Regions from separate parts of the Parashewanella sp. 2210YD4-3 genome, predicted to be linked through region 1. Evidence: predicted binding sites of a transcription regulator. Region 1 holds the regulator's gene; each other region holds the start of a gene.
The links. The regulator sigma-54, encoded in region 1, starts transcription at its own class of promoters, with help from an activator protein. The targets are predictions, from matches to a motif close to GTTGGCACGNNNNTNGNNT.
Positions count from the first base shown of each region.

Region 1 (8,169 bases):
ACTCTCGTTTTTTTAACTTTGATAAAGAGTCACCTTGAATAAATGACTGGGTTAAAGGAGTTCCCTTATGCAATTGATGCCACTGCTCTACTACTTTTCGCTCCGACCAGTCCTTGGCTTTAACAAGGTCCACATGCAATACCACATGCAAGTGATTTGACATCACAGCATAAGCACAAACATCAATGGCAAAGATTTCTGCAAGTTGCAAAATGCGTTGCTCAACCCAACCACGTCGATGCTCATAACTCTTACCTGTGAGCTTATCTTGCCCACATAAAAATGCACGACGAACACATCGCGAGATGCAATGATAATAAGGGGTATCTTGCAGGCTAACTACACTTTTTCTTGAGGCTGGCATCCACGACTCTCCTTGTCTTTAGCGGATATTTTATAAGCGTAGGCAAGGATTATAATTAATGCAAATAATTATGGGTGTCTTAATAAATTATGAGTTACACAAGTGGGTTGAGTATGTCTTCTATCGTTTCATGGTTTTGGAGCCAGTACGTTTGTATATGGCATTGACCAGCGCCCACAGTGTGTCTTTGGGTGTCGTCGATAAAAAAAGTGGTTTCAGGGTTAGCGTCAGCTATGCTCAATACTTTTCGAAAAGCTTTAAGCTCTGGCTTTCGTGCTCTGATTAAATGCGAGTAAAAGGTGAAGTCAAACACTTGCTGCAAAATATCGCATTGAAATTGTTGCTGTAAGATCAACTGTAACGCTTCATAATGAATCGCATTAGTATTTGAAAACAGTATCAATTGGTAGCGGTGCTGAAGTTTTAATAACAACTCTATTCGTGCAACAGGTAAGTCAAATAGCATTGCATTCCAAGCACTATCGATTTCACCATCAGCTAAGGCCAAGCCTGACAACGCTCGAATTTTGTTTCTAAAGGCCTGTGGCGTTTCCAGCCCCTTCTCAAAACGGTCAAAGAATGGCTGTTGGGCATTTTGATGATAACAATTAGAAAATTCGTCAAAACCTAACGCAGCGAAAGCTTTGTCAGTGGCCAGATAATCTAAATTTAGCAATACGCCGCCGAGATCCAGCAGTAATGTTTTAATTTGTGTCATTGCCTGAAAATTGAATAAAGATAACGCGTTGAAGATAAAGGAAGGAGTCTGTACCTAGTCTGAATTAGAATCTGTTAAGGCAGGATATAATCAAAATAAGAGGGAAATTGTCTTTAACCTAAAAGCATCAGTTGGCTAAATCCTCAAGCGAAAAAAAAATGATCGTTAGTAAGGTGTAGCTTGCAGCAAGTAGTTATTGTACATGCAAAAGTTACAACGCAGTTAACGGGTATTTTAGCAAGCTTGTGGTCGTAAAGCGTTTCATCCATTGGATGAACTTAGAGATTATAAACTGAATTTGCCATTCAAAGAGTTATTAACTCAATTAGCGTTCAACTGATGTTTTTAGATTTAACAAGCTTCATCAAATTTATCATCAATCAGCTGGCAAACCGCATTTAATGCCGCTTTCGCATCTTTGCCTGTCGCAATAACGTTAATGGCTTTTCCCATACCAGATTCAAGCATGAGTAACCCAAGAACACTGGAGGCCGATGCCGATTTCTCACCTTGTTTAAGCGTGACTTCGGCATCAAACTCTGAGGCTAATACCGCTAATTTTGTAGCCGCTCTTGCATGCAGTCCTAATTTATTGCAAATCAGGACTTCTTTCTCAAGTGTCGGCATTGGTCAATTCCTTATGCCGCGCCTCTACGTTACGATTATTTTTTCTCAGATGTTCAGCCAATTGCTCCACAATAAAAACGGAACGATGTTGTCCACCTGTGCACCCTATCGCAATGGTTAGATAACTGCGGTTGTTACGCTCAAGCTGAGGAAGCCAAGTATCAATCAAGTTAGCGATTTGCCAAATGAATTTATTTACTTCAGGCTGAGCATTGAGAAAGTCTTGTACCGGCTTATCTAACCCAGTGAAAGGTCGTAATGTTTCTTCCCAATGAGGATTAGGTAAGAATCTTACATCAAACATAAAGTCGGCATCTTTAGGTCGTCCATGTTTAAACCCAAAGGACTCCACGTTGATCACCAGATCTTGCTCAACACGCCCTAATAAAATTTCTCTAATTTTGTCGCTGAGTTGATAGGCATTGGATTTAGAGGTATCAATAAAATGATCCATCATCTTAGACATGCCAGACAACAGTTCACCTTCGATTCGAATCGCTTCTGGTAAGCTTTTACATTGATATGCCAGCGGATGTAAACGCCTAGTTTCGGTATATCTTTTTAGTAAAACATCATCGCTCGAACTGATAAAAAAGCTAAGAATTTCAATCCCAGTCAGGCTTTTAAGCTGGCGCTCAAATACTTTGTCTTGTTCAGGTAGATTACGAACATCAACGCTGATTGCCACTAATTCCTGATTCGGTTTTAGTTCTTCAATTAAACCACCTAACAAAGTCATAGGCAGATTATCAACGCAGTAATAGCCCAAATCTTCAAGTACTTTGAGTGCAACCGATTTTCCGGAGCCACTTCTACCTGAAACAATGACTAATTTCATGCAGTGATCACCTCATAGAGTTCTTGTTCATCATTAATACGACGTAACTGCTTTAGCGTTTGCTTATCACTGAGCTTTTCAGCCATAGCCGATAAGGTGCTGAGGTGTTGCTGGCATTGATCAGACGGCACCAACAGCGCAAACAAGATATCCACCGGCTGTTTATCAATGGCTTCAAAGGCGATGGGTTGCTCACATTTGATCAACACCGCAATTGGGGTATCAATGTTATCTAATCGACCGTGAGGAATGGCAATTCCGTTACCAATGCCGGTACTGCCCATTTTTTCACGGGTGAGTAGACTTTCAAAGATTTCTTGAGAAGAAAGTTCAGGATACTGCGAAGCGACTAAGTCACTGATCATTTCCAGTACTTTCTTCTTGCTGCCAGGCGTTGCACAAGTGGTGCATTCCGGCTTCAAAATGATGTTTAATTCCATCGTTAATATTTTATCAACTTCTCTTTATGTTTGATCACTTGACGATCCAATTTAGCTACCAATAAATCGATAGCCGCGTACATATCATCATGTTGTGATTTGGCATAGGCTTCTTTGCCATTTAAGACCAAACTGGCTTCTGCAGTTTGATTTGTTTTTCGAACATTGAGTACGATGCGCACATTATTGATCTGTTCGATATGACGTTCAAGTTTTGCCATTTTCCCGCTGACATATTCTTTTAGTGATTCAGTAACATCCAACTGCTGACCATTTTGTTGACCATTGATCCGGATTTGCATATCCATTGCCTCCTGTCGTTGTTAACTGCCGCTTTATTTCATCATAAGCTCTTTCGCTGGTTTGATGGTGGGATCATCATCGCTTCGCGGTATTTTGCGATGGTTCGTCTTGCCACTTTGATCCCTTGTTCTCCTAGCAGTTGCGCAATCTTATTATCACTGAGCGGTTTTTTCTGATTCTCTTCTGCCACCAGTTTTTTGATTAGCGCTCGAATCGCTGTTGAAGAACATTCTCCGCCATCATCGGTTCCAACATGGCTAGAGAAAAAGTATTTCAGTTCAAAAATTCCTCTTGGAGTGTGCATGTATTTTTGTGTCGTCACTCGCGATATCGTCGACTCATGCATTTCAATTTCTTCAGCGACATCATTCAAAATCATCGCTTTCATAGCTTCAGGACCATGTTCAAAAAAGTTGACCTGATTTTTTACAATACAATTGCACACCTTTAATAATGTATCGTTACGGCTCTCTAAACTTTTAATAAACCACTTAGCATCTTGCAGGTGACCGCGAACAAATTGGGTATCATCTCTACTTCGACTGGTTTTGGCCAGCGCGGCATATTGCTGATTGAGTCCTATTTTTGGCATCACATCTGGATTTAATTCCACTTGCCAACGCCCATTTTTTTTACTGACAGACACATCAGGTATTACATATTCATCGTCTTTACGGCCAATATTCAATCCCGGCCTTGGGTCCAAACTCTGGATCAAATTCATCGCAGCTTTGAGTTGTGGTTCTCTAAGCTTAGTTTTTTTCAGTAAAGATCGAAAGTCTCGTACAGCAATCAAATCAATGTGATGCTGAATAATGTTTTTCGCTTCAGCCAAATAGGGGGTTAAGTCGTCAAAATGCGAGAGTTGCAAATATAAACACTCTGGTACGTCACGAGCGGCAATACCAATAGGATCAAAATGCTGTACTCGTTTTAACACCGCCTCTACTTCATCCATTTCAATTTCAGGGTCACCCATAGCCTCTAAAATATCATCTAGTGACTGGGTCAAATACCCACGCTCGTCGATGGCTTCAATTATCGCAGTGGCTATCGCGTAGTCCGTGCTCGAAAAAGGCGTGAGGTTTTTTTGCCATTCAAGGTGTTCGTATAATCCATCACTGGTTTCGCCTTGAAACGGAAGGTCATCAGCAGGTAAAGCACCACTGCCAGAAGTAGGCATAGCCGTAAAGGTTTCATCCCATGTGGTATCCATGGGCAGTTCTTCAGTCAGCTTTTCTTTGCTTAGGGACTCTACAGTGTCAGGAATCTCAGGCTCAACTATATCTTGGCTTTCGTTTTGATTGATTAGCGAATCCAGCTCGACTTCAGGTGCCGTTTCTGACTCAGTCTTTGTCGATGCCAGTTCTTCTTCTAATTCCAATAATGGATTAGATTCAAGTGCCTGTTGAACTTCTTGATGTAGCTCTAATGATGAAAGCTGTAGCAAGCGTATGGCTTGTTGCAGCTGAGGCGTCATTGTGAGCTGTTGTCCTAACTTAAGCTGAAGCGACGCTTTCATAGTTACCGCTGATCCTTCTTATTGTTTTTGTTGGCGCATGGGAAAGCTCCCTAAAAATAATCACTACTATAACGTGAATTGTTCTCCCAAGTACACTTCCCGAACATGCTTATCATCAAGGATGGCTTCAGGTGTGCCTTCGGCTATCAAGCTGCCGTGGCTAACAATATAAGCATGCTCACATACATCCAGTGTTTCACGAACATTATGGTCGGTGATCAACACCCCTAATCCACGATCTCTCAATTGTTCAATGATTTTTTTAATATCAATCACAGAGATAGGATCGACCCCAGCAAAAGGTTCATCCAAGAGAATAAATTGAGGATTCGCGGCTAACGCACGGGCAATTTCTACTCGACGACGTTCACCGCCTGATAAAGCCATACCTAAGCTGTCACGAATATGAGTAATATGAAACTCTTCAAGCAAGTGTTCTAGCTGTTCTTCGCGCTGTTGTTGATTAAGTGATGCACGCATTTCTAATACCGCCATGATGTTTTCATAAACGGTCAATTTGCGAAAAATACTGGCTTCTTGTGGTAAGTAACCAATACCTTTACGAGCGCGCATGTGCATGGGATCTAATGTGAGATCATCGCTGTCGATAAAAATCTGGCCCTTATCACTTTTGACTAAGCCCACCACCATATAAAAAGTCGTGGTTTTACCTGCGCCATTGGGGCCAAGCAGACCAACAATTTGTCCTGTTTTTACTGATAAGCTGACGTCCTTTACCACTTGTCTGGATTTATAGCTCTTTGCAAGATGTTTTGCTGTCAGGGTTTTCTGAGTCATTGTTTCTTCTCAGTTTCAGTCTTAGGCTTTGAAGATGATTTTTTATTTTTACTGCGTGCTTCTTGGTAGTTTTCAGCCGGAATAATCGTTTGCACTCGGTCATTGCCATCACCCGAGCTTGCCGCTGTCACATGCTGATTTGCAATATTGTAGCGAATGGTTTCCGCTTTCATTTTACTGCCACCAATATCAAGCTCAGCGCTACCTTTTAGCACTAAGTCACCGCTAATACTGTCATAACGTATATTGTAAGCACTAGCCGTTCCTAGCTCACCACTGTCTAAAATTTGAGAAAAAGTAGCGGGTTTACCTTTGGCAGCAAATACCTTGTGACCACTTTTATCATCACTCACCGCACTCATTTCATCAGCGTAAATCTTAATACTGCCCTGAGTAATTTTTACGTTTCCAAAATACGACAATTTATTATTTTTCAAATCACCGGCTTGGCTTTTGGCGCTAATACTTAGGTCTTGTTTTAAATCATCTTGCTTCGCTACGGCCGAAAAGGTCATCATTGTGCAAAACGCTGCCAGCAATATATTATTTATTCGCTTCATAGGTTCCTGTTACCTGATCATTTAAGCGTACAGTTTCATTATTAAAATCGGCAAAAAGGCCTTTACCTTGGCTTTGAAATCCATTGCCTTTAATGTAAACCATGGCATCCGTAGTCATGGTTTTACTATCTAAATCTAACTCAACATAACGGGTACTAACACTTTGAATGGGCTCTTTTTTCCCAATGGCTTCAAGCTTTACGTCCCAGTCTAAATAAGCTTTTTGTGTATCATCTTTTTTTAGACGACCTTCTTTAGCAGAAATGCGCCAAGGGCTGTCACTGCCCTCACCGTAAAGCCAATATACCGGCTCGGTAAATAAGGTCGTATCACGAGTAGCGAAATGCTCCATGTGCTTAGCTGTTACTTTACTGCTTAAATGACCTTGCTCGTCATAGGCGACACTATTGAGATCGGTAGCCATATAGTCAGGCCGTTCTATTTGAGGGCCTTGAGCAATTTTATCGCCTTGTTTTTGTTGTACCTGCCAATACAGCACCAGTGCGGTACTGAAAAAAACAATAATGGCGAGGGTCACTCGATTCATACACTCATTCCCTGAGCCGATTCAAATAGCCCCTGAGACTCCAAAATCAAGTCCGCTAATTCTCGCACCGCACCATGGCCGCCGTTCATCGTCGTGATCATATTCACTTGTTGTTTCACGTAAGGGTGACCATCTGCAACCGAAACCGAAAGTCCAACATGTTTCATGACGGGTAAATCCACCATATCGTCACCAATATAGGCGACTTGTTCAGGCTTAAGTTCAAACTTACTGAGCAATTCATTAAATGGCACTAATTTATCATCAATACCTTGATAGATATGTTCAACGCCCAATGCACTCATTCGATTTTCAAGTAATTGCGACTTACGACCAGTGATCACCGCCAAATGAAAACCAGCATTTAGCAACGAACGAACGCCAAAACCATCACGAGTATGAAAAGCTTTTAGCTCTTCTCCACTATTGCTTAAATAAATACGGCCATCAGAAAACACCCCGTCAACATCAAAGATGATCAGTTTGATCTGTTGCGCTTTATTCCAAACGGTTTCGGTCACTTCACCATATAAAGTTGGCATCATAGTCACAGTTAAATTACTCCGGATTTGACCATATCTAGCATGTTCAATGCCCCAACTGGACATTGTGCGTCATCCACCACAATCAGTCCATTAATGTTTTTTTCATCCATTAACTTAAGTGCTTCTGCTGCCAGCACATTTTCGGTGATGGTAATACAATTTGAAGTCATTACTTCTGAAATATCAGTATTGCGTAAGTGTATTCCAGCATCAATAACTCGACGTAAGTCACCGTCAGTGAACACGCCAAGTAACTTCCCATCATCATCGATAATCGCGGCCATCCCAAGCCCTTTGTTGGAAATAACGTATAAGGCTTCAGTAATCTTCACAGTTGGCTGAACCAAAGGCAATTGATCGCCTTTATGCATAATATCAGCGACTTTTAGCAGCAATTTACGGCCTAGGCTGCCACCGGGATGCGATAAAGCAAAGTCATCTTTGGTGAAGCCTTTGGCTTGCAGTAATGCCACAGCCAATGCATCACCCATTACTAGGGTTGCTGTAGTACTTGAGGTTGGTGCTAACCCTAAAGGACACGCTTCTTCTGGAACTTGAATACAAAGGTGGATATTGGCTAATTTAGCCATGTTAGATTCAGGCACACCAGTGATAGAAATGATCGGTAAGCCCATACGTTTTATTACTGGGAATAAAGTTAGTATCTCTGAAGACTCACCAGAGTTAGAAATGGCAATGACAATATCGTTAGCCGAGAGCACACCCAGATCACCATGACTGGCTTCGCCAGGATGAACAAATACGGCCGGAGTTCCTGTACTTGCCAAGGTAGCCGCAATTTTATTGCCAATATGCCCAGATTTACCCATGCCCATTACAATCACTTTGCCGGAACAATTCAGCATTAGTTCACATGCTTGTGTAAACTCATCAGAATTAACATAAT
Region 1 covers NZ_JBWQOG010000016.1:40,519-48,687, reverse strand. The annotation lists gene AC1EU0_RS18395 (transposase) at 1-364, opposite strand, end outside; gene AC1EU0_RS18390 (HAD-IA family hydrolase) at 459-1,082, opposite strand; gene AC1EU0_RS18385 (HPr family phosphocarrier protein) at 1,434-1,709, opposite strand; gene rapZ (RNase adapter RapZ) at 1,696-2,547, opposite strand; gene ptsN (PTS IIA-like nitrogen regulatory protein PtsN) at 2,544-2,987, opposite strand; gene hpf (ribosome hibernation-promoting factor, HPF/YfiA family) at 2,990-3,289, opposite strand; gene AC1EU0_RS18365 (RNA polymerase factor sigma-54) at 3,331-4,812, opposite strand; gene lptB (LPS export ABC transporter ATP-binding protein) at 4,879-5,610, opposite strand; gene lptA (lipopolysaccharide transport periplasmic protein LptA) at 5,607-6,170, opposite strand; gene lptC (LPS export ABC transporter periplasmic protein LptC) at 6,154-6,717, opposite strand; gene kdsC (3-deoxy-manno-octulosonate-8-phosphatase KdsC) at 6,714-7,259, opposite strand; gene AC1EU0_RS18340 (KpsF/GutQ family sugar-phosphate isomerase) at 7,271-8,169, opposite strand, start outside.

Region 2 (8,169 bases), on a different contig from region 1:
TCATAATAATTGCTTAATACCCATCTACTCATCTGACAACCTTTGGCCAAAAATTAATAGCTACTTATAAGCCTATCCACCTCACAATGAATTTTAAGTTTTAGGGAATTGACATAAGTGTATGTTCACTTATTTCTCAATCGACTATTCAAACTTAAACAATATTTAACTGTTATTTTTAGCTTATTGATTCACAATCTAAAAAATTTCTTTAGAAACAACACGTATGGCTGCTTCACTAGAACCTATTTTTGTCAAAATACCTGCAGATTTGCATTGGCAAATGTCAACTAAAGACTTAACTCGTATTGCAGAGTTATCAGGTAAAGTATTTACTGTAAAATTTAATGACTCAAATCAATGGACATATCAAATGGGCATCAAATTCGAAGCGGGTAAAACGGCTCGAATACGCTCGTTTAAATTTTTATCCATGCAACCTCTAGATCTAGAACCAGTAGAGCTCGTACAAAGATCTAGAGGAACTGCCTATTCGATAGCTGTCCCCAAACATTTAGCTCAAATACCCAAAAACACTATAGAGAGTTTCAAGTTATTTATAATTCAAAAGCTGTCTAGTTCGTATACTCAACTTAAAGAGGCATGCGCTAGCGATAATTTATCCCAATTACAGCAATTATGGGCAAATGGAGTCGACCTCTTAGCTTGTGATAAGCGAGGAATTACTGCTCTACACATAGCAGCAGCAAATAACAGTACGCAGTGTATTGAGTTTTTAATAAGTAAAGGAATTTGTGTAGATGTTTGCAGCAAAGAAGGTATAACTCCCTTACATTGCGCTTGTTACAATGGAAGCATACAGGCTTATGAATTGTTGGTTAGCAAGAGTGCTGATGTTGATGCAACATGCAAAAAGGGTTGTAACATACTGCATTATGCAGCAGAAAGTGATGATTTAGGATTATTAAAAACACTATTGGATGAGCATCCAAATTTAATTTACAAAGAGAATATCAAAGGACACAATCTTGCAATCTATTTAACCTTTAAAGGTGAGGCTGCATTATTGAAAGCTTTATTGGTTCGCCGCCCTGATCTCGTCAATTCCAAAGGCAAAGATCGCAAAACACTATTACATTGTGCAGCAGAAAAAGGGCATACCGGATGTATCCAAGTACTCTTAAAAAATGGAGCAAACCCAAAGCTAAGAGACAACAATTTTGAGACACCTTTGTCCCGTGCTCGAGAAAAAAAACAGACCGAGGCTATTACTGTATTAGAGCAACATTTAAGCAAAAAATAATTGCTTAACGGTTTCCTTTAGCCCCAAGTTGCCTCTCTATCTCAGCCAAAATAACCCTAACATTCAAAGGTAGAGTCTCCATAAATGGGTATACCGCATAAACCTTATTTATGGGTAACTGATATTCAGGAAATACTTCCACTAACTCGGGCTTCATCTGCTCAAATAAAAAATCAGGGACGACTCCGATACCCACTCTGTTGTTCAATAAAGAAAGACAAGTGTGAAATGAATTAGCCACACATTTAGCTTTAGCGGTGAATTCCAATTCGGTCTTAGTCTTACGGTGCTTAAATTGATGGTAAATATGAGCCCCTTGCCAACTGTTGGCAATATAAGCATTAGCCACATCTACACCATCATTCATAAAACTTGAATGCCCACATAGCACGTCTATAAACTGACCTATCCTGCGTTGCTTCATACCACTATTTGGCGATGGACCTACTCTAATGGCTAAATCGATATCTTCTTTACTGAGATTCAATAAGCGGTCATTACTGATTAATTCAGGCTCAAGTTCTGGATAGATTTGCATTATTTGTGTGATGGCGGGCACAACAATGGTATCCATCAACGCATTAGGAGCTGTGATCTTAACTTTGCCTTTAGGGATCGACTGAGTTTCTTTTGCTTGTAACCAAGCGCTTTCAGCTAGATCATTGAGCTGTTTGCAATGTTGATAAAAAGCTTCACCTGCTGAAGTAAGCGATTGACTTCTAGTGGTGCGCTTTAGAAGCACAACATTCAGTTCAGTTTCTAATAATTTAAGTTGTTGGCTTATCACGGACTTAGATAAACCCAATGCTTCAGCCGCTGCTGAAATGGAGCCTTTATCTACCACATGAGCAAATACCGACATATATCTAAATTGCTTCATAGCCCGTCCTTAATTGTTTCATTTTATCTAACAGTGATTTCTGATTACTTCGTTTTCATGGTGCAATTTTAGTTTTACTATTCAGAAAAGTCACTAACGATGAAAGGCTCAATATGTCTTCAAATCAAACTCTAGAATTGTGTAAACAAGGTATTGCTGCATGGCAAACCGCTTTTAATAATCAAGATGCAGCTGGTTGTGCGGCACAGTATCAGCAAGATACGGTAATGGAAGCACTGCCTTTCGGTACTTTTAAAGGCAGAGAAGAAATCCAAGCTTTCTGGCAGAACATCATCGACCAAGGCTTCAAGGATGTCGATTACACAGAGGTTACGTGGACACCTGAAGAAAATGGAAATGGCTTTATTCTGACCTCAAGTTGGACAATGAACAAAGCTTTTGGTGTTGTACACCGTGAACACTGGGTGATTGATACCGATGGAAAAGCACGCTTAGCTAGCGATAAATTTGAAGTGCAAGGTGAGAGATAAAAATAACCCCAGCAAAATGCTGGGGTAACCAAATGAGGGTAATGGTTTCAAAGTCAACAACTTGAAATGGTTGAGTTGTTGACACCATCGCAAAACTTGTTAATTGGATTAACCGATTTGCCTATCTCAGATAAAAGGGGTCGTTTCTTATCTCAAATAAGAATCAAATCATTTTGTAACGGTGAAGCCATTGTATTGATATCAGAACAGAGTTCAATACCTAGTTATCATGATTTTAACATTACACTCTATTCATCAGAAATACCGCCTAGAGCAACCACTACCCAACTATCTGTTTTTTTTCGAGTTTTCACTCAAGCCAAAAATTAAACGGTACAGTATCCTAAAACATAAACAATGTTTTCATATTTTCCGCATATAAAAACAAGCTACTTCCTTTCTTCATAAAGGTTTGCAAGGTTTTTATCCCAATATGGCGGTGTACCTATATGCTCTTTGATGAACTCAATGAACACGCTAACTTTAGGTGCTAAATGCTTACGACGTGGATAAACTGCTTGTAACGGTAAGTGATGACTTAACTGCCAGTCTCGAAGCAATGGCACTAATGTGCCCTTTTCAATTTCATCTTCTAACAAATATGAAGCCAAATAAACCACACCTAAACCACTAACAGCCGCTGATTTAAGCGCTGGTGCGTTATCTACTTTAAAGTTACCTGACACTCCAATTTCACAATAGTCATCGCCACGCTTAAACTGCCATGTGCTATGCTCATGCCATTCCCCGTGATATACCAAACAGTTATGCTCAACCAAATCTTCAGGGCGCTTAGGTTCTCCGCATCTTGCGATATATTCTGGAGAGGCCACCAGTACAAACTGACTTTTCATTAGTGGTCGAGCCACCATTCCTAGAGGAAGTTGTTCTGACATAGTTAGCAACAGGTCTAAACCTTCGTTCACAACATCAACTTTGTGATCAAGCAAGCTAACTTGTAGTGACAATTCTGGGTGTTTTGCCATAAAGTCAGGCAAAGCAGGGATAATGTGCATGGTACCAAAAGATTGAGAAATACCGACTTTTAGTACACCTCGTGTTGACTCATTTAGATTATGAACACTGGCTACAGACTGCTCAACATCTCTAAGCAACTCTTCACCTTGCTCATACAACATATTACCCGCCTCTGTAAGGCTTAAGCTACGCGTGGTTCTTTGAATAAGTTGAATGCCAAGCTTATGTTCTAAGTCAGCAACTTGAGTACTAACTTTTGATTTTGAAATGCCTAATTTACGTGCTGCTGCACTAAAACTACCGGCACGAGCCACATGGGTGAAAATAGCAATTGGTTCTAACAATTCGAGCATGGAAGCCGCCTCAAGTAACGCACATCAATTGACACCGAATCTGATCTAAGAGGTAAATACCGCTTGGTATGATCAAATGAGATATTTGTTCACCAGCTGCAAAATTTGAGTAATACAGAAGTGAATATTTGTTATTAGTTATGCATTATATCAAATTGAGTTGACAATATTCCAGCGATTGAAACAGTGTGTTTATATTTTTCAACCGGTGTTTGAAGTTAAAAACACCAAACGACTTAATTTATACCAATATTACGGCTTAATTCTTTTATAAGAAATCAATAACTATTCGTTTTTTCTCGGTAAACATTGAATTGGTATAGGTGCTAAATATAGCAAAATGCAGTTAAACGATGTTTAACTGCATTAATTTGATCATCGAGTTGTAAATTCTGGATAAGCTTCCATACCACACTCTAAAAGATCTAAACCTTGCAGCTCTTGCTCTTTGCTCACTCTTAACCCAACCAACTTATCAAGTATCCACCAAAGACCTAACGAAACAACAAACACCCATGCAAAGATCATAGCAATACCTAAAATCTGATAAAACAAGGAGGTTTCATCATTAGTAATAGGAACAAATAGCAAACCTAATATTCCTGCGACACCATGCACAGAGATAGCACCAACAGGATCGTCAATTTTAAACTTATCCAGCGCAATAATGGATAAAAATACAATCGCCCCTGCAATCATACCAAAACATAATGTCCATAAGACTGAAGGAGAGTATGGATCTGCTGTGATAACAACTAAACCAGCTAAAGCGCCATTTAGCAGCATAGTTAAATCGATTTTCTTAAAGATTAATTTAGACAACACCAACGAGCCGATCACTCCACCAGCAGCCGCCGTATTAGTATTAACAAAGATTTTAGCAACCGCATTAGCGTTTTCAACATCAGCAATTGCTAGTTGAGAGCCACCATTAAAGCCTAACCACCCCATCCACAAAATCATTGTACCTAGAGTAGCTAAAGGAAGGTTCGCGCCCGGAATTGGATTTATCCCTTTATTAGTATATTTGCCTAAACGCGGCCCAATAAAAAGTACACCTGCTAAGGCTGCTGCCGCTCCTGCTAAATGAACAGTGCCAGAACCTGCAAAATCATAAAACCCCGCAGTAGAAAGAAACCCGCCTCCCCAGTTCCAAAAGCCTTGAACAGGGTAAATAAAGCCAGCCATAACGATACTAAAGAGTAAAAATGCACTTAATTTCATTCTTTCAGCCACTGCACCTGAAACAATAGAAAGTGCTGTTGCTACAAAAACCATCTGAAAGAAAAAATCCGCGTAATTTGAGAAAACGATTGAGTCCTCTTTTGCAAAAAGCACCTGTTCGACCGAGTTTTCTTCATTAAGCAAAGTGCCGACATTGATCCAAATCCCACCTTGCTCACCGCCATACATCATGGCATAGCCAGTAATTAAAAATGCAACACAAGCAATTGAGTACAATGCTACGTTTTTGGTCAGTATTTCTGTTGTATTCTTAGTGCGGATCAAGCCAGCTTCAAGCATAGAAAAACCGGCTGCCATCCACATCACCAGCGCACCTGAAGTAAGAATATAAAACGTATTTAGCGCATAAGATAAAGAAAGATATTGTTCCATTGAATTATCACTCCTTGTTAAATTGCATCGATGCCAGTTTCGCCAGTACGGATCCTGATTACATCTTCAACAGGAGTAATAAAAATTTTTCCATCACCAATGCGGCCTGTATTGGCTAAAGATATGATGGTTTCAATCAATTGTTCTGATAATTCTTCATCGACTAAAACTTCGATTTTAACTTTTGGTAAAAAGTCCATGGAATATTCAGCCCCACGATACAACTCAGTCTTTCCCTTTTGTCGACCAAAGCCTTTTACATCAGTAACCGTAAGTCCTGTAATACCAAGTTCTGTTAGCCCTGTTCTAACATCTTCTAATTTAAATGGTTTTATTATCGCAGTAACAAGTTTCATGACGCCTCCACACAAATGTTTGAAATTTGTTAAAAGCAGAAACTTTGCCAAAGTTAGAGTTTGCTCCTTTCATTGAAGTTATTAATAGGGGTAAACCCTTACATCACCTAGTTTTTTACCAACAAAAACGAATAATTAATCAATCCTTAAATGTCAAAATTGATTATAAAAATAAGTAAGAGGAATAATTTCGCACCAACACAAATGTCAGCGCACCATGTTGGTGCAGGTGTGTTCTTCTTCTGAGATTGTAGGTATTTTATTCCACAGTGATTGGAAGCAATTGTTATTTATTCAGCCATCATAAACTTCTATGATGCCCTCAATTCGAAAGCATTGAGGTTAAACACCATGTCACATCCTATTATCACAGACTTAAACAATCGCTATACCACTAAAAAGTATGATCCTACGAAGCGTATTTCTTCAGAAGACATTGAAGTTATTAAACAATCAATTCGTCTATCTGCATCTTCAATTAACTCACAACCATGGAAATTCATTTTCCTAGAAAGTGATGAGGCAAAACAGCGTTTCCATAATACGTTCGCCAATATGTTCCAATTTAATCAACCACATGCCACCGAAGCATCACACATTATTTTGTTCGCTCATAATCCGAAATTTAATAAAGAGGATTATAGAAAGGTAGTTGATGCTGAAGTTTCCTCTGGTCACTTACCTGCTGAAAATTATGACAACATGCTTAATGGTGCATTTGCTTTTGCTGAATTAAATACTGATGAAACAGGACATAATAGAGATTGGACAAAAGCACAGACTTACATTGCCGTCGGTAATACCTTACATGTATTGGCACGCCTAGGGATTGCATCTACGCCGATGGAAGGCGTAGATGCAGACATGATCTCAAAAGAATTTGCAGATGAACTTAATGGTTATGAATGTGACTTTGCATTAGCAATGGGTTACCACCTAGAAGGTGAAGATTATAACCATGGCAAACCTAAAGCTCGACTTCCTATGGCAGATGTAGTGACTGTAATTTAACCTCAGTTCTGGATAAGCCAACCCCTACAGTACAGCTACTTAAGCGTATTTCAGTGTTAGCACATCCCGAAATAGACCAGCTATTACGGACTGTGCTGCCTTGAACTACACATAATTAGCCGCACTGTAGATAAAAATTTAAGGCTCAGATTTAAAATCAAAACCTTATTGATTTCGTTATACAGAGCTGAGGTTAATTTAGTCTAAATTAGCCAGCCAACGTGGAGGGTTTTCAACATATTCCTCCACGGCCTGAAGAAACTGCTTCGCTAATAATGAGCATTTTATGTTTGGGTATAAGGCATATATTCCAGTGTTTCTATTAGAGACACTGTACTCTGGACATAAGGTGACCAGCCCTAACTCTGACAAACTATCATGCAGATTAGAGGCATCAATAACCGCAAACCCTAAACCATCACTAACGGCATCGATTAAGGTTCTGACATTGCTGACTTTAATACGCCCATGTAACCGAATATTAGAGTATTCCTCATTAGAGCTTTTATTTATTAAGGTAAGTTGGTCTAGCGTTACTTCTGAGTTTTTATAGATAACACAGGGTAGCTTCTCAATTTCTTGAGGCGTATTCGGTCGACCATTTGTCTCATAAAAGTCACGTGACGCAATTAAAACAAAATGTGCATCAGCGATTTTTTTCGCTATCAATCTTGAATCTGCTAATTTTCCTAAACGAAAAGCCAAATCAAAATTATCAGTAATGATGTCTGATTTTATATCTGACATCGAATGTTCAATTTCAATTTCCGGGTACTTCTTAATAAAATCAGCAATCACAGGCGATAAATACTCGTGCCCGAAATAAATAGGAGATGTAACTCTCAGCCGGCCTTTGGGTTCTGATTGATATGAGCTGGCAATATATTTTATTTCATCTAAGTTTTCTTTTAACTTTTTAGTTGTCGCCAGCACCTCCTCACCCGCATGAGTTAACGAAAACGAGCGAGTAGAACGATTAAGCAGCGTAACCCCTAAATCCCTTTCTAACTGTTTTATTTTTTTTGACAAAGATGACCTATCCATATCATGTAAAGCAGCCGCTTTCGTGAATGAACCTTGTTGCACTACATCTAAAAACAATAACAGCTGATTACTTAATGCCATTGAAAATCCATACTCGTGATACCTGAAGATGCAAGATTTCAGCATTGATTCTTCTGTGTTGTGAAAGCTTAAATTAGCCCGCTAGTTCTGCACT
Region 2 covers NZ_JBWQOG010000012.1:92,655-100,823, reverse strand. The annotation lists gene AC1EU0_RS16265 (ankyrin repeat domain-containing protein) at 227-1,264, shown strand; gene AC1EU0_RS16260 (LysR family transcriptional regulator) at 1,269-2,144, opposite strand; gene AC1EU0_RS16255 (YybH family protein) at 2,258-2,635, shown strand; gene AC1EU0_RS16250 (LysR family transcriptional regulator) at 3,025-3,966, opposite strand; gene amt (ammonium transporter) at 4,342-5,583, opposite strand; gene AC1EU0_RS16240 (P-II family nitrogen regulator) at 5,601-5,939, opposite strand; gene AC1EU0_RS16235 (nitroreductase family protein) at 6,291-6,950, shown strand; gene AC1EU0_RS16230 (LysR family transcriptional regulator) at 7,149-8,075, opposite strand.
Region 2: the regulator sigma-54 is predicted to act here: its motif matches at 5,973-5,991, upstream of AC1EU0_RS16240 (P-II family nitrogen regulator).

Region 3 (8,169 bases), on a different contig from region 1:
TGAATGTTATCGACTATCACAGGGAAAGCAGACATTTCTTCAGATAAACGACGTTCGATCCCCTGAATGGCTGAAGCTCGATCTTGGATCAATTGTTCTGCTTCAAATTGAGGAATGGTATCCTTGGTGGCACTACGAAAACGAGGGTCAAGGATACGCTGCTCGAACTGAGTTAACCCACCGTATTTTTTATATAGATCTAACGCCGCTTCTTTATTTACTGTCCAGTTAACACTTACTTCAACGGTAACAGGCATTTGCTCTTTAGTACTTGATGCCATTTTTTCGGAATTTTTACGTGTTCGAACTTCGATGGTTTCAACTGTCTCAATGAAAGGGATTTTGAAATGTAAGCCTGGAGTTTCTTGGTGTTTTGCTTCACCAAAACGTTTGACTACTCCCATATGACCTTCATCTACAGTATAAAATGAGCTAGCCACAGCCATAATCGCAACGGCTCCCACTGCAATTTTAATAGCGCTTCCTGCCGATAATTTATTCATTATTATTACTCCTTTCTTCTTTTAAGAACGGAGCACTTTACCAATAAACAACAAATTTACAACAAGATAAGGAACAATTTATCGCTGAAAAAACATCACGAAAGATAAACAGCCCCTAACACATAGCTGCAAAAGTAATAGAACATAACCATAACATCTGGTTTTTTTATCTTACTTTGATAATAATGAAACTTTTACATGAAATGGAATTCCGTTTTGCGCATTTCTACTTTAAAACTTTCTCTGCTCGCAATTTCTTTATTATCCCTTTGGGGCTGTGGAGGTGGAGGCAGTGACGAACAAAAGATAAATCAAGCACCGCAGCTTTCTCATTCGACGCCGCCAAGTATTGAAGAACGTTCTCAAGTAACCTTATCCATTAATGCCACAGACTCTGATGGAAGCATTGCTTCTTACTTATGGACACAAACCGTAGGCCCTCAATTAACCTTATCTGCGAATAATGCTGCTAGCGTTACCTTTACCACACCTGAAGTCAAAGATGACAAGACTTTAGCCTTCACGATCAGAGTGACAGATGATGCCGGAGCCAGCAGTTCACAAAGTATTTCAACAAAAATTGTAAACGTTAATCGCCAACCAATACTTACTGATGCTTCTATTGAGGTGGAATTTAATCAAAGCAAGGTTTTCACTGTAGAAGCGACTGATCCTGACGATGATACGCTTAGCCTTTCAATAGAAAAACAACCAGAACATGGTGCCCTTGAGCTCATTGATTCAAACGCAAACAGCTACAAATACACTCACAATGCTGATAACACTCTTACTGATAGTATTATATTCAAAACCAGTGATGGCGATCTCACTTCAACTGCAACTTATAGTTTAAACCTAGTAGATACAACGGCTCCTGAAGTTACTAGTATTTCACTCAAAGCTGGCGCCAAACAAATTAGTATCTCAACACCTATATCACTCGTTTTTGATGACATCATTCAATTTGTAAATTCAGCACCATCAGCAAGCTGCGATAGTGCCTTTCAATTATCGAGTGATGATTTCAATACTTGTGTTCCACTCAATGTCGACTTCAGCAATAAGAGGAACTTTACATTAACCCCTACTGTAGAATTAAAATTGGCTACAAGCTATCGATTAAGAGTTAATGGAGATAAGATCAAAAACTTTTCAGGTGTAGCCGCTGAACCCAGAATAGTCTCTCATTTCATAACTCATCAAGCCGACCTCCTTATCACAGAGTTTTCAACCAGCCAATTTACCGATGACAATCGCTGGATTGAAGTTTACAACGGCTCTAGTAAAGATATAAATCTAGCTAATTATCTTATTCATACGCAAAGCATTAATTTAGACTCCAATCAGATTACAGATAGCGATTATTTCGAATTGCCAGACCAAATTATAAAAACAGGTCAACGCATCATCATTCAAAGTCGTTTTGATAATTCCCTTTGGCAAAACAGCAACATTGGATCAGAGCAACTTGTTCTCATCGGTAATCGTACTGACAATATCAGACCCGCTTGGTTTGCTAATGGCTTTATTGAACTGCTCAATTCTCAAAAAACGCAAACTATCGATTTTGTTCGCTTCGGCAATAATTCACAAAACCCCGTCACTCCCAAAAACTGGTCAGGTGTAGGCGTTTCATCTGTAGAGGAGACATTAGGCTTTAGCATCGTTCGAAGTTTAAATGACGAAGACAATAACGTTGCCGAAGACTGGAAAATATCTCGTTTCATGACTCCAGGCGGAGAGAATGACGTTACATCTTGTAATGTTGATGCCGATTCTGATGGTATACCTGATTGCGCAGAAGTTGAAAATAGTACGTTTGCGGGCTTACCTCTTTATCAATGGGGGGCGAGACAGAACCAAAAAGATATTTTCATCGAAGTCGATTATATGAAAAGCACTGATGCTGGCGTTATTCCACACCAAACAGCATTAACAAAAGTCGTCGATACCTTTAAAGAAAAAGGTTATAGCGTCCACTTCGATGTTGGAGATTTGTATCACAATGGCAATGGCATTTCACTCGAAAGTATGGACTTGGGCGGTGGTAATGAAATTCCATTTTATAAGCAAACTGTCTGGGTCCCTACAGATACCGCCCCGAGTATTATTGAGCATAAAACCCAAAATTTCGACATAAGACGCCGTCCCATTTTTCACTATATGCTAATGGCAAATAGCCAGAAAGAAGATGGTAGTGCAGGGTCATCAGGAATTGCTGAAATTAATGGAAATGACTTCTTTATTAGCATGGGTGGATGGGGGTTAAACTTAAACAATCAACGCTCTGAAAACATTGCTTTTAACATGCAGGCTTCTACCATCATGCATGAATTAGGTCACAATTTAGGCTTATTACACGGTGGTAATGAAAATACTAATTACAAGCCGAACTTCTTAAGCGTGATGAATTACTTATATCAACTTGATGGCCTGCCGACTATAGGAAACCGTGAAGGTGACAGATATTACCGTCGATTTTTTAAGGATAACCTAAATTGTAATTTAGAAGATAACCAATTAAATTTCGGGCCAGCAGCATCGCCTACTGATTTTAAAATGGGCTACTCATCTGGTACGTCGAGAGATATTGATGAAGCAGCCATTACAGAGATACAAGGCTTTGGCTATGATAATTCAGTAGCTATTGATTTTAACTGTAATGACAATATCGATAATCTACCTTATTCACGAAGCGTTAATAATGACAGCATTATCGGTAATCTTAGAGATGTTAATGAGTGGAGCTTAATCAACCTAAGATTTAATCGTTATTGGAGTGGGAATGCAAGTGGTCTTGGTTTTAATTCAAAAACAATAAAGCCTGAGCATGTCATGAATAATGATAATCAGCCTTTAATTCAAGAAAATGAACCACCACAGGAATTATTACAACAAATAAGAGCATTCAGTAATGATTAAAGCAGCATTCCTCATCATGGTTTTCACACTTCTTGGCGGATGCTCAGCGTCCAGCCAAGAAGTCAAAAATCTTTGGTCGATCAACAATGGGCAACTATTCCAAAACAAGCAGCAATTTACATGGGATGAAAACCTACCAACTTCATGCTCAACGTGTAAAGTCAAATCGCACCAATTCTATACCCCTCAAGGAATAGAAAGCAGTTTTACGTTAAAAGACGATTTGGGGTTAATTGCTCAAAAAGGCATTACCGGAGCTAACTTTTTTTCCGTTACCGATCAAAATGAAACTCAGATATTCAGGTTTTCAAATCAAAAAGATACACAACATTTACTACTTGCAGTAAGCAACCAAGAGCTTGAGTTGCCATTAAAAGAAGTTTTACGATTTACCGTAAATGGCAAAAAATATTCTATTTGGATTGATTCATTTTCACAGTCTTCTGACCATCCGCAACAAAAGGAAATAACTCAAATTCATTATTTGATAGTCAAATCGGACTAGGGCGTGTTGATCTTTCAGGATTAAATTTTGTGCTATTTGAGCACTTTTCTGTTCAAGGCGTGAGCAGTGAAGCTTAGCCATCTAAGTAAGCTGGTCACAACACCGAACAGGAAGTGCTCAAAAGCATCGAAGACAGCGTAAATTGGTCCCTTCTGCTGCGTTATCGTTTGTTTATGTGGAGTAACCACACTTCACAAACTCTGCCTTGCATAAGATAACCAATTTATCGCTGCAAAAATAATCACGAAAAATCAACACGCCCTAGAGTGTAATTATGACCAGCTTTTTCTTTGATACCGCTTAAGCATGGTTTCATTACCTTTTAGCCCGCCTTGATGAAGATAAATTATCGCTTCATTTCCCAATGTATTGAGATATTCCTTAAGTGCGATAAGCCCTACAGGGTCATAGAGTAATTCAAATTCGATGCCTGAAGCATGGGCTTGTTGCCAAATCTCAAAACATTCTGGATATAACTTTCCAAAATGATATTTTTTAGCAGGGCTAATGATTGAAGGGAATGAACGACCTTGATTTGCCAACATTTTAAACTGTTTCTGTAAATAACCTGCATCTCCAACTACTGGACAGGTTACTACCTCAATATATGGAGCATTGTTGGCTAAGTACTCATGTAAATAAAATGCTGTAGTGCCCGTGCCTGATGGTAAGAAAACCTTAGCTGATTTCACTTCTTTTTCTGTACACCAAGCTTCTAGCTCTTGTGCTAATTTATGCACTCCAAAACGAGCATATTCACAACGCCCACCTTCTGGGACCAATAGCTTTGACGTTTGATGATGATATTTTTGCTCTAACCAGATTTGCTTTTCATCTGCGGTAAGATTCAACTCTTGAGGAAATACAATAACCTCAGCCCCTTTTGCTATCGCGCCTGCAAAATTGCCAACTGGGTTTTCTTTCAAATGAGTGGGAATGCGATCTACATAAAATTTAAGTTGCCAGCTTTTGAGTTCAGCCAAACACGCCAGTGACCATAAAGAATTCGCTTGGCAAGAGCCATATCCCACCAGCGTGTCTATTTCTGGAAATTCATTCTCTAAAAAATAATGAAATTTTCGAGCCTTATTACCACTGAATTCAGGGTGCAATAAGTCATCACGCTTAATGTGTAATTCGTGTTCAAGTAAATTAATGGTAGTAACAGGGCTTTGGGTTAATTTCATCAATTTGTGGTAATTATGACTAACTCAACATAGCCGCTATTCTACCTCATTGCCGATATAAAGCGTAAAATTAAGCAATTAGCACCTTGGCATATAAACTGCTTCAGAAGCATTAGATTAAATTTAGAAAGGAAAAAACTCCTATGTCTGTATTACGATTTATCTTTAACATTGCTTGGTTCATTATGGGTGGTTTTTTAATGGGCTTAGCTTGGTGGTTAGCTGGGCTTATTTGTTTTATTAGTATTATTGGTATTCCCTTTGGAAGAGCATGCTTTGTCATTGGTGAAATGGCATTTTGGCCATTTGGCAATGAGCAAACCAATCGTCGTAATGTGAAAGGTTTTGAGGATATCGGCACAGGAGTATTTGGCACTATAGGTAATGTTATTTGGTTCTTATGTTTTGGTATTTGGCTAGCAATCGGTCACTTAACTCATGCCCTAGCCTGTTTTATTACCATTATTGGTATCCCATTTGGTATTGCTCACTTAAAATTGGCCTTACTGACACTCGCTCCGATTGGTCAAACAGTTGTAACCAAACAGGATTAATATCAATAATAATCTCAAAATGAAAACCTAGCCCTCACCGCTAGGTTTTTCTATATTAAATCATCCAGTAAAAAATATTTAAATTTAACTAGCAGAATTAGAGTGCTAAAACGACCAGTTCATACAGGTCTTATTCAGTACAGAATAAAGATTATAGAAAGGAATATTTAGGAATAATTCTGAGGAAAAAACAATGAAACCTTTAGCTTGGCTTGCATTCCCTTTAGCCTTACTTTCTTTTAGTACTTTGGCGCATGGTTTGCCATGTGGTGCTCATACTCAAATGAAATTTAGCAGTAAACATGGCAACTGGGAGGTGCGAGCCGAACATGTAAATCAGATTGCGGATATTGTAAACCTAGACGATCAATGCTCACCTTTAGATCAAACCGCACCTGGTACCGATGTAAGTCAAGATAAGCAAGAAGTAACAGGAACTGTCATTACTCCAGAAAAAGGGTTAAACACTGGACAACTTCTCGGTGAAAATGAGGACTTTGATACTGGGCTATTGTTCTCCATGGTGTATCACCCAAAAAATGGTGAAGAGCATAAACACCCAACACCAACTTGCCTGTTTTATGTTGCTGCTCATAGTCCTGGTAACCCAATTACAAGAGTTTTCGAAATAAATGGCGCTGTTTGCAACATCAGTGAACAAGGTACAACCTTTTATCTATCAGCAGGATAAGTTTATTGCTTTAATGTCTCTTTCATAGAAGGCACTATGGTAGTCGGATCAAGGCGCATTTGATACCAGTTAATGCGCCAGTCTAAATGTGGCCCAGTAGAGCGACCTGTAGACCCAATTTCTCCAATTTTTTGCCCTTGCTTTACTGTTTGCCCTTTCACTACATCTAATTTGCTTAAATGAAGCATGCTAGAGCTAACCCCATAGCCATGGTCAATAATGATGGTTCCACCGGAGTAGAACATATCAGGAACAGCTAAAGTGATTACGCCATTGGCCGGAGCAACAACTGGAGTTCCTGTTGGCTTAGCTACATCTACACCATAGTGCGGTCGGCCGGGAATCCCGTTATAAACCCGCTGACTACCATACACGCCAGAAATACGTCCTTTCGCAGGCCAAATAAATCGAGTGAAAATACCATCTAAATCAGAGTCGGTATTTCTTGCTTCTCGAACTTGCTTACTGTCTTTTTTTGCCCGAGCCACGGCTTTTGGGTCAGGTTTCATTATTTGCTTAGCGATGCCATCTACTCGCTGAATACGATATTTCTTTTTCGATAAAACCACTTCTCTGCTCATCTTTGAGCCATCACTCAAAATAGCTGTAAGGGTATTTTTTAACTGAGCTTCACGCCCAAATCCAACTACAAATTTACCTGAATTAGATACTCGTACAGGCTCGCCATTAAGAAATAGTTGAGCACCAACTGGAGCTAGACCTTTCACTAAAGTACCCTGCTCAAATTTTCCAAACAGTTTGATGGTGTCGTTGGCTATTGCCAGAGATGATAAAAATAGAAAAGGGAAAAATAGGAAATAAGAAAGAGTCTGCTTTTTCATGGAATTAGCCACATTGTTAACGAATAACAATATTAAGTCAGACTCTTTTTTAAGAAGCAAGAAAAATCAGCGTTTTGCGATAGCACCCTTGCCAACACCTTCATAGGCTTTGACTAATACATTAGCATCGGGTAATTCATTAGCGACATGGTTTGCAACAAAATCAGCTAATAATTCTACAGTAGTATCATGAGGAATAATGTCACAAACGGCTTTTGAAATCGCTAACTGAAACTCACCTTGTGGAGCTTGGTATTTAAAGCCATAGTGAGTGTCGCCCGAAATCGTATTAGCATTAATTGCTAAATCAGAAAGCTCGACTAGGTCTTCTTGGGTACCTAAATATATATCTTGCCAACGGTTTGCCCAATATTCATTCCATAGCAGTGATTCTGCGCCATCAATAAATACAGAAATTGGGCTACGATGGCCATGGGCAATACGCTGACAATTTCCATCATGCTTCTTAAGGCCATGACTGTAGTGATAGTAAGGACGGTTTAATTCTTCGGCACGCAATACTAATTCGATATTGAGTACATTATCTGGCAACACCTTTTTCAATTCATTATTTAAAAATTGAATGGTTGCTGCGTGATCGATGATTTCAGAATCGATAAACGTAAACGCTTGTTCAGGACAACGTAAATGAATACTGCCTTTTTGTGAGCTGAAATCGACAAAGGTAATACCATCGCCTTGAACTTGATAAGATGTCGCTTGAGACAAAGTAGGTACAGCAAGACGGTGGTCTAATACATCATCAATGGTTCGCTTAATGGTTTTCTTTACTTTGGCAAAATCTAAGACCATATTTTGATCATCAAGCCCGCCTTCAAGCACTACATCAACAATCCAGCTTTCGCCCACCATGCCGCGTTCAGCGCACAAATAAGAAAAATCAATGACGGTTAAATCATTCACAAACAATAACATCAAAACTCCTCGGCAGATAAACAGTCCAC
Region 3 covers NZ_JBWQOG010000008.1:141,794-149,962, reverse strand. The annotation lists gene AC1EU0_RS13380 (prohibitin family protein) at 1-503, opposite strand, end outside; gene AC1EU0_RS13375 (Ig-like domain-containing protein) at 720-3,425, shown strand; gene AC1EU0_RS13370 (hypothetical protein) at 3,418-3,930, shown strand; gene AC1EU0_RS13365 (1-aminocyclopropane-1-carboxylate deaminase/D-cysteine desulfhydrase) at 4,203-5,117, opposite strand; gene AC1EU0_RS13360 (YccF domain-containing protein) at 5,261-5,671, shown strand; gene AC1EU0_RS13355 (hypothetical protein) at 5,865-6,362, shown strand; gene AC1EU0_RS13350 (M23 family metallopeptidase) at 6,365-7,204, opposite strand; gene AC1EU0_RS13345 (6-carboxytetrahydropterin synthase) at 7,271-8,140, opposite strand.
Region 3: the regulator sigma-54 is predicted to act here: its motif matches at 5,203-5,221, upstream of AC1EU0_RS13360 (YccF domain-containing protein).

Region 4 (8,169 bases), on a different contig from region 1:
ATGTGAGATAGTCACCATGAGCAAAAGGTGAAATCACTTCGCGCTCTACAATCGCACCACTTGGAATGCGTCCAACGGTTGGCGTATTTTGAATAACTTTGGAACCATCACGACCTTCGGCGCTAAAGCCACTGACAATTAGGTTACCTTGAGCGATGGCATAGATTTTTCCGTCAATCCCTTTAAGAAAGCTTTGTAATAATGTGCCGCCACGTAAACTTTTAGCTTCACCAATGCTTGAAACAGTAACGTCAATCGTTTGACCCGTTTTAATGAACGCTGGCATGGTAGCGCTAAGCGCCACTACTGCTGAGTTTTTGATTTTTGGGCGAACGCCATTGGGTAAATTGATGCCAAAGTTTTTCAACATGGTACTGAACGTTTGCTCGGTATAACGGTTTCGCTCACCTGTACCCGGCAAGCCAACTACTATGCCGTAGCCTACTAATTGGTTATCACGAATACCTTGGATATTAGCAATATCCTTGATTCGTTGAGCAAAACTACTGGTAGAAATGACTGCTAGTAATAAGCCGAGAATAATTTTAACTTTCATAACTTAACTCCTAGAAAGGCCACCATTCACCAAGGAAAAATTTCGATAACCAGCCTGCTTTTTGTGAGTCTGCAAAGGTACCTGTACCACTGTATTGAATACGGGCATTGGCAATTTTTGGCGACTCAATGGTGTTGTCTGGTTTAATGTCTTCTGTGCGGATCACTCCAGTAACCCGAATAAACTCTTCACCGTTATTGATGGTGATCCACTTTTCACCGCGAATGACTAGATTGCCATTAGCGAGTACTTTCATTACATGAGCAGAAATATTGCCTGAAAGGCTGTTGCTTTGATCGGCATCCGCTTCACGGCTTAAATCAAAGTTATCTTTGTAATCTAAGCTAATTGGGTTGCCATTAATGGTGGCGTTTTTTCCTGCTAGCTTGAATGGATCAAGTTTAAAAGCATTGCCTTTTTTAATGCCATTAGTGGCACTTTTACGGGCTTGGGTAGATTCTGTAAGTCTTACCGTAATAATGTCACCGATACGATGCGCTCGCTTGTCGGTGTATAGCCCTGCTACTTGACTATCGAGAAAAATTGAGCCTGTCGGTTCATTGTGAGTTGGCGCAGCCTGAGGTACCACTGGAGCATAATATGGATCATCAGCAATAGGCTTCTTATTTGTTGAAGCACATGCTGTTAGCATTAACGCGCTAACCACCAGCAATAAACGCAACATCATCAACTCCTAAAGATTTTGGTTAACGTAAGACAACATTTGGTCGACAGATGAAATCACTTTAGAGTTCATCTCGTAGATTCTTTGGCTTTCAATCAGGTTCACTAGCTCTTCAGTCACATTCACGTTCGAGGTTTCTAACGCTCCTTGACGAATGGCTCCCATGCCATTTAGCGCAGCAGTACCTTGAATTGGCGCACCACTGGCTCCAGTTTCTAGGTATAAATTTTGTCCCATAGGCTCTAAGCCTGATGGATTAATAAAGTCTGACATGGTGAACTGGCCAATCACTTGGTTTTCAGCTGCTCCCGGTACTTTTACCGATACTTCACCCTCAGCTGAAACCGTAATGCTTTTAGCGTCTTGCGGAACCGTAATCGCAGGTTGAATTACAAACCCCGAACCCGAAGTTACAATTTGGCCTTGATCATCCATGCTGAATTGACCGCTACGAGTGTAAGCAATGCTTCCGTCTGGCATTTGCACTTCAAAGAACCCTGGACCTTCAATCATTAAGTCTAATGAATTATCTGTAGTAACCATGTTACCTTGAGTAAACAGCTTTTGAGTCGCTACCACTTTGGTACCAGCCCCAACATTCAACCCATTTGGCAGTTTGGTATTAGCGGCGCTTACACCACCGGCTTGGTTAACCTTTTGATACAATAAGTCTTCAAAAACAGCGCGGCTCTTTTTAAAGCCAACAGTACTGGCGTTGGCTACGTTATTTGAGATCACTGCGATGTCGGTTTGTTGGGCATCTAAGCCGGTTTTACTTATCCATAATGCAGGATGCATAATTCACCTTTTGTTTTATTCCCTAATCTAAATCCGAACCATCTGCGCTGCGGCTCGATCATTTTCTTCTGCGGTTTTCATCATCTTGACCTGCATTTCGAACTGACGCTGAATATCAATGAGCGCCACCATTTCTTCTACAGGGCTGACGTTACTGCTCTCGATTGCACCACTTTCGACCTTTACATCAGGATCTGCAGGTGCAATTTGACCGTTCATTTGACGAAACAAGCCATCTTCGCCACGCATAAGATCTTGATTATTTGGATTTACCAATTTGATTCTGTCGACGACTTCAATAACCTCTGCTGGTGCACCTTGTGGGCGAACAGAGATAGTGCCATCTTGGGCAATTTCGATTTTTTGAATAGGAAGGGGTAGGACAATAGGACCGTTTTCACCTATGACTGGATTTCCACGGTCGTTTTGCAGTAAACCTGTAGCGTCAAAACTCAGACTACCTGAACGAGTATAAGCTTCTTGTCCATCTTTACCCTGAACACCAATCCAGCCATCACCGTTAATGGCGACATCTAAATCACGACCAGTGGTACGAAGCGCTCCTGCTTTAAAGTTACTGCTGGGTGTTTCAGTCATGGCAAACACCCGAGTAGGCAAACCTTCACCAAAAGCTTGCATAGAGCGAGCTTGAGCCATATCGGCTTTAAAGCCATCAGTATTAGCATTAGCAAGATTATTGGCTCTAACCGCCAATTCATTCATATTTTGCTTGGCGCCACTGGTGGCGATATAGAGAAGTTTGTCCAATTGCCTATCCGTCAAATATTCAACATTTGACTTGATAAAGCATTGAACGTGCCAGTTTGAAAGAGATGAGACTTAGCTGAGAAAATAGAAGAACTTGATATGGAGCCGAACCCAATTTTCATGAGACCTGTAAGTGATTGAACTATTCATGGCTTCGAATCATCAAGAGTTATAAGAAAGCCAATTTTGTTATTTGAAAAACTAAGTTAAACAATGAATTATCATAAAACAACGTCAAATTGGGGTGATTATAATGTCTGTGCCAACTTACCAATTCAAATTCAATCTAGACTGGAATCTAAAAAATCAGCTATCTCAACAACAAGTTGATAAACAGAATGTTTTTACAGACAAAGTAATTAATGTGTTTCAATCTAAAACTAATTCAGCGGTTTTCAAATTCTCTGATAATAAAGTGTTTGTCGTTCGAAGAGATTCTACAAATGAGCTACACTTCTTCCAGCTCTGTAATCCTAGGTGCTGTATGTCTAGTAAAAATCCAGAAGAAAAAATCACTTTGTTATCAATAGATTTATCCACGATCTACCAAGCAAATCAAGCCAGTAGAGTACATAAACTGAATATCACCCCAGAGCTACACAAACGATATTATGCAAAAAAACTGTGAAAGTTGAGATTGAATAGCATTAGTTACAAGACAATGAAGAAATTGAGCATTAAATGACTACAACAACATTCCAACTAAATTTCTCTCTTGAATGGTATAGCTTAACTCAAAGCTACGGTGCTCTAACACGCTCTCAACTCCATGACTTATACTTAATCTTTACTGAGAACTCCTCAAAAAACAGCACTTTGATTCTGAGGTTCTTAGATGGCGAGGCATTCAAAGCAAAGTCCGATGTATCACAAAAAAAATGGATGCTAACGCGCCGGATTTTGAAATGCATTTATCAAGTTGATATCAAGTGTCACGCTCTAGATTTCGCTTACAAGTTAGCATTGAGTAAACATATAAATAATCACAAACATCAACCGTCCGACATTCGCTCTGTTGCGACTACCCGAAAATCAGTCAAGCAACGCACATCTATCGCTTCGCGCTATAAATACTCTTCTTATTCATAAACACGCCCTAATATCTAATAACCAAAAATTATTTTCTGAGTCTTCAATATATAAGCGATCATTAAGCGAGATTTGCCTGAATATGAAATACTAAGAATATGTCATACCAAAGTGTAACCATTTCTCCAGCCCCTAGGTGGCAAGGGAACCGATTCTTGATATCTAATGAGCAACTCGAACAGATAAGTAACGCTGCACCAACACAAGAAGATGCTCCCCAACAGATTAAATTTGTAGGTAATTTAGGAAGAACTTATATCTTCCGTTTAATGAGAAGCGCCGATAATCAAATACACTTCCATTACATTTTACCAGCAAGCCCTTCAATACTATTGACGCTGGATTGCTGTAGCCTTTATACCAGAGTTGAAGAACGAGTAAGAATAAACAAGTTTTCAATTGACTTAGAATCGCAATTTAAGCAATACATAGCTATACGTGATAACCCAGAACCACAATACATGGCAACGAGGACTATACCATTGGATAAAATTCTAACAGCAGGTCAATATCAAACAGACTTTATCGAAATGACACCTGACTTACCCGCTAACAGAAACTCAAACCAAGCTGAGGTATAAATTTTTATTGCTGCAAAATTGAGAAAGAACAACAAGCCCTAACTAATATAAAAAAGATATTTACGCTTTATTCTATAAATAAAACAGAATGGTGGCGATGCGCCTAGAGAGAGTATCGTCATGTCAACTACAGCCCAAACCTCAACTGCTTGCAGCAAACAGCCTATTGTTTTCGACCAACAAAGCGTAGGCGCAGCTTATAATCGTGCCCCTAAAAGGGTTGGAGCCACTACAACAAGCACTTATACATATAATAACACCGCATATACGGTTCGGATCGTGAGGGTATCAAAACAGGAATTCGACTGCCACAGCATCGTATCTTCACAGCAGTCCGTATTCAGACGAATGTGCTGTTTTTGCTGCACTCAAGAGCAAAGAAAAAAAGCCATAAAAGACGATTTTTCTGATGCCTTACAAAAACAATTAAATGAATATATAAGCAACAATCAACAGTTTAACTTTGACTCCAATAGCGTGGAAAAAGTTTATGATCTAGCACCAAAAACGGTTGGTCACACTACTGAGCCAACTTTACAATATGACAAAGTATCAAGTTATGCTATTAGATTAGTTAAAGTTTCAGAAAAGGAATACGACTGCCATAGAGTCGTATTTAAACAGCCATCAACCTTAAGGCAAGAGCTATGTTGCTGCTGTTCTTTAGAGCCGAAAAAAGAATTCATAAGTGATGATTTTTCTGATGCTGTAAAGCGCCAATTAAATGATTATGCAACTAAGCTAAAAAAAGACAAAACCACAGTGATTGGTCGGTCCAAAAACGAAAAAACTCCTCCCCCTAAAGCTACAGAGGTAACCGAACACAAAAAAGCAACTGAATCATCACAAGGTAAATCAACAAACGGTAGTCAAAGCTTGGTTTCAACAACTGAAACATCGAAGCCAGTTTCTGCTGCCCCCCCCGAAGAATCGACTGCAACAGCTAAGGTTAAACAAGGAAGTCAGGCAACACACAATCAACAAACATCCACTGCCAGAAGCACAGCTACCGTTTCTGAAAAATTAGTCGTGACAGCTGAAATGAACTCCGCTGCCTATACAAACGGTTCACCAGAAGTGAATGCGAAAACTAAAGGCAAAGAAACGCCTAAGAAACCAGAGCCCCAACCAACAACTGCAACGCCCAAAACTGTCGTAACAGTTGAGGCTTCCAAACCAAGCTTATCACCTGTTTCTTCACAAGTAGCCGAGGAAACTAAGCAACCAAAACCGGCTTTAACGGATGAACCTCCAAAAGCAGCCGAAGAAGCCAAACCACAACAATCAGCAATGACAACTGAGCCCAAAGAACCGGAAAAAGAAGAACTGACATTTTCTGGAGAATGGAGTGCAGAGTACAATGCAAATGGCACTGAAGATGAGAATGGATTTTTTGTTATAGATTTAGTAAAAAATAATTGAATGGCAGTGCTTAGAAACACTGCCTCTTGAAATATTATCGGATCTGAAGAATTGTTTGTTGTAGCGTGTTGTTGACTTCAAGCGTTCGCGAGTTGGCTTGGAAATTACGTTGAGCAGAAATCAAATCAACCATTTCCGTGGTTAAGTCTACATTTGATTGTTCAAGTGCTGAAGAACGAATACTACCAAAGGTACCACTATTAGGTTCACCAGCTAGTGCTTGTCCTGACTCTAAACTTGCACGCCATGACGTGTTCCCAACTTGGCTTAGCCCTTGTTCATTAGGAAATCGAGCTAATGCAATTCGAGCTAATGGAACGGTCTTACCATTACTGTAACTGGCATTGATCAAGCCATCAGCCCCAACTTGAACATTGGTTAAACGACCTACGGTAGTACCATCTTGAGTTAATTCTGTGGTTTCAAATTGAGCTGCAAATTGAGTCGGGTTATTAAACTTAAGATTTAATACTTGGCTACCATCCGCACCAGCAGGGAATCCAGCTATATTGCCTAAGCTTACCGATTTAATATTTGCAGGATTACTTCCCGTATATTTACCGGTATTGTCAAACTTAATTACAGAACCTTTCCAGCCCGCTGCGTTTGTTGCATTCGCAGTAGCATCAGGTGTTCCATCACCATTGGTATCTGTGCGATAAGTTTGTGCTGCTGGCGTGTCAATATCCAACCGCTTACCATCAACAGCGTAAAATGCCACCCAGTTACTTTCGTTATCATGTGAAGCTTGTGATGGCTTCACATAATAAGTGGTAAGCACATGCGGCTCACCTAATGAATCATAAAAGGTCACAGCAGTTGAATTATTAAAGGTATCTGAGTCTGTCGGATCAAAATTGGCGGGATCCTTCGGCTTTTGACCCGCATTCAAATTCATGCGGATGCCAATATTTTCAGTTTTTACAGGGCTACCTGCAGTATCAGGTATTTTAACTGGCTTAGTCGTTGTTAAACTTACAGAAGTAGAGTTACCATCTTTATCCACTGGTAAAGTTCGTAGATAATTCCCCGCCGAGTCCACAATAAAGTTTTCTTTGTTAACTTTAAATGCGCCTGCTCGAGTGTAAGTTAGATCATTTGAAGTAGCATTGTTTGACGTTACAAAATAACCACCACCACTAATGGCCATATCCAATGCGTTTTTTGTAAACTTCAAACTGCCCTGATGAAATTGTTGAGCAACATGAGTTGTGGTTACACCACCACCAACATTGGTTTTACCATTAGAAAAGATACTATTGGCATAAACATCAGCAAACTCTGCGCGGGAACCTTTAAAACCAATGGTGTTTGAGTTTGCGATATTATTCGCGGTGGTATTTAAATCCTTTTGAGCAGCTTCAATGCCACTTAAAGCGATGTTGAACGACATAAGTCCCCCTGTTCTGACATCAAGTCATATACTGGCGATTCCTCGCCGAATTCTTTTTCCAATTAAGCAGTTCGTACTCGCTGCTTAGCTTTCTGATACTGCTAGAACGTCGGCAAGTTTGATGCCTCCAACGCCCTTAAGATTTAAAACTGCACCCGTTTGAGCATTGCCCAATGAAACACTCGTTACGTGTGCAAAAGTTGAAGTCGGTAATTCTTGTGATTCACCATCAACGGAACCGGTAGCTTTTAATGTGTACTTGCCGGACGGCATGGTTTTGCCATCCTTATCTTTGCCATCCCACTTCACATCGATGTTGCCACCTTCACTGCCGTCCACTTTAAAAGCTTTAACTAGCTGCCCTTTTTCATCTTCAACACGGACGGTGATCTCTTTTGTCGATTTACCAGCGCTAACAACCCCTTTAACTTCGTTTGAGCCAGGGGCCAAATAACTTTCATTCGATGGAACCAATACTTTTCGACCGACAAGGCTTGACGCCTGTAGCGCCTGACTAGAAGTCATAGTCCTGTTCATATTGGTAATTTCGTTATTTAGATTCTTGATCCCATCGACTGTGGCAAATGACGACATCTGTGAAATCATCTTGTCGTTCTCAACGGGTTTGAACGGGTCTTGATGCGACAATTGCTGGCCCAATAATTTGAAAAAATCTTCTTGAGTCAGTTGCTGGTTATTATTCGATGCTGGAGTCTCAGGCTTACCCTGCAATCGCACTGAATCTAAAAACGGATTGCCTGTTTGGCTTACTGAACTCATACCTCACTCCTTTCAATCACAGAGCTATTTCCCCATGCGTAGTGTTTGCTGTAGCAAGTTCTTTGCCACATCTGCAACTTGGGTGTTCATTTGGTAA
Region 4 covers NZ_JBWQOG010000004.1:122,446-130,614, forward strand. The annotation lists gene AC1EU0_RS07705 (flagellar basal body P-ring protein FlgI) at 1-556, opposite strand, end outside; gene flgH (flagellar basal body L-ring protein FlgH) at 567-1,241, opposite strand; gene flgG (flagellar basal-body rod protein FlgG) at 1,251-2,039, opposite strand; gene flgF (flagellar basal-body rod protein FlgF) at 2,067-2,807, opposite strand; gene AC1EU0_RS07725 (hypothetical protein) at 3,061-3,435, shown strand; gene AC1EU0_RS07730 (hypothetical protein) at 3,489-3,896, shown strand; gene AC1EU0_RS07735 (hypothetical protein) at 3,995-4,477, shown strand; gene AC1EU0_RS07740 (hypothetical protein) at 4,598-5,899, shown strand; gene flgE (flagellar hook protein FlgE) at 5,934-7,292, opposite strand; gene flgD (flagellar hook assembly protein FlgD) at 7,377-8,072, opposite strand; gene flgC (flagellar basal body rod protein FlgC) at 8,097-8,169, opposite strand, start outside.
Region 4: the regulator sigma-54 is predicted to act here: its motif matches at 2,845-2,863, upstream of flgF (flagellar basal-body rod protein FlgF).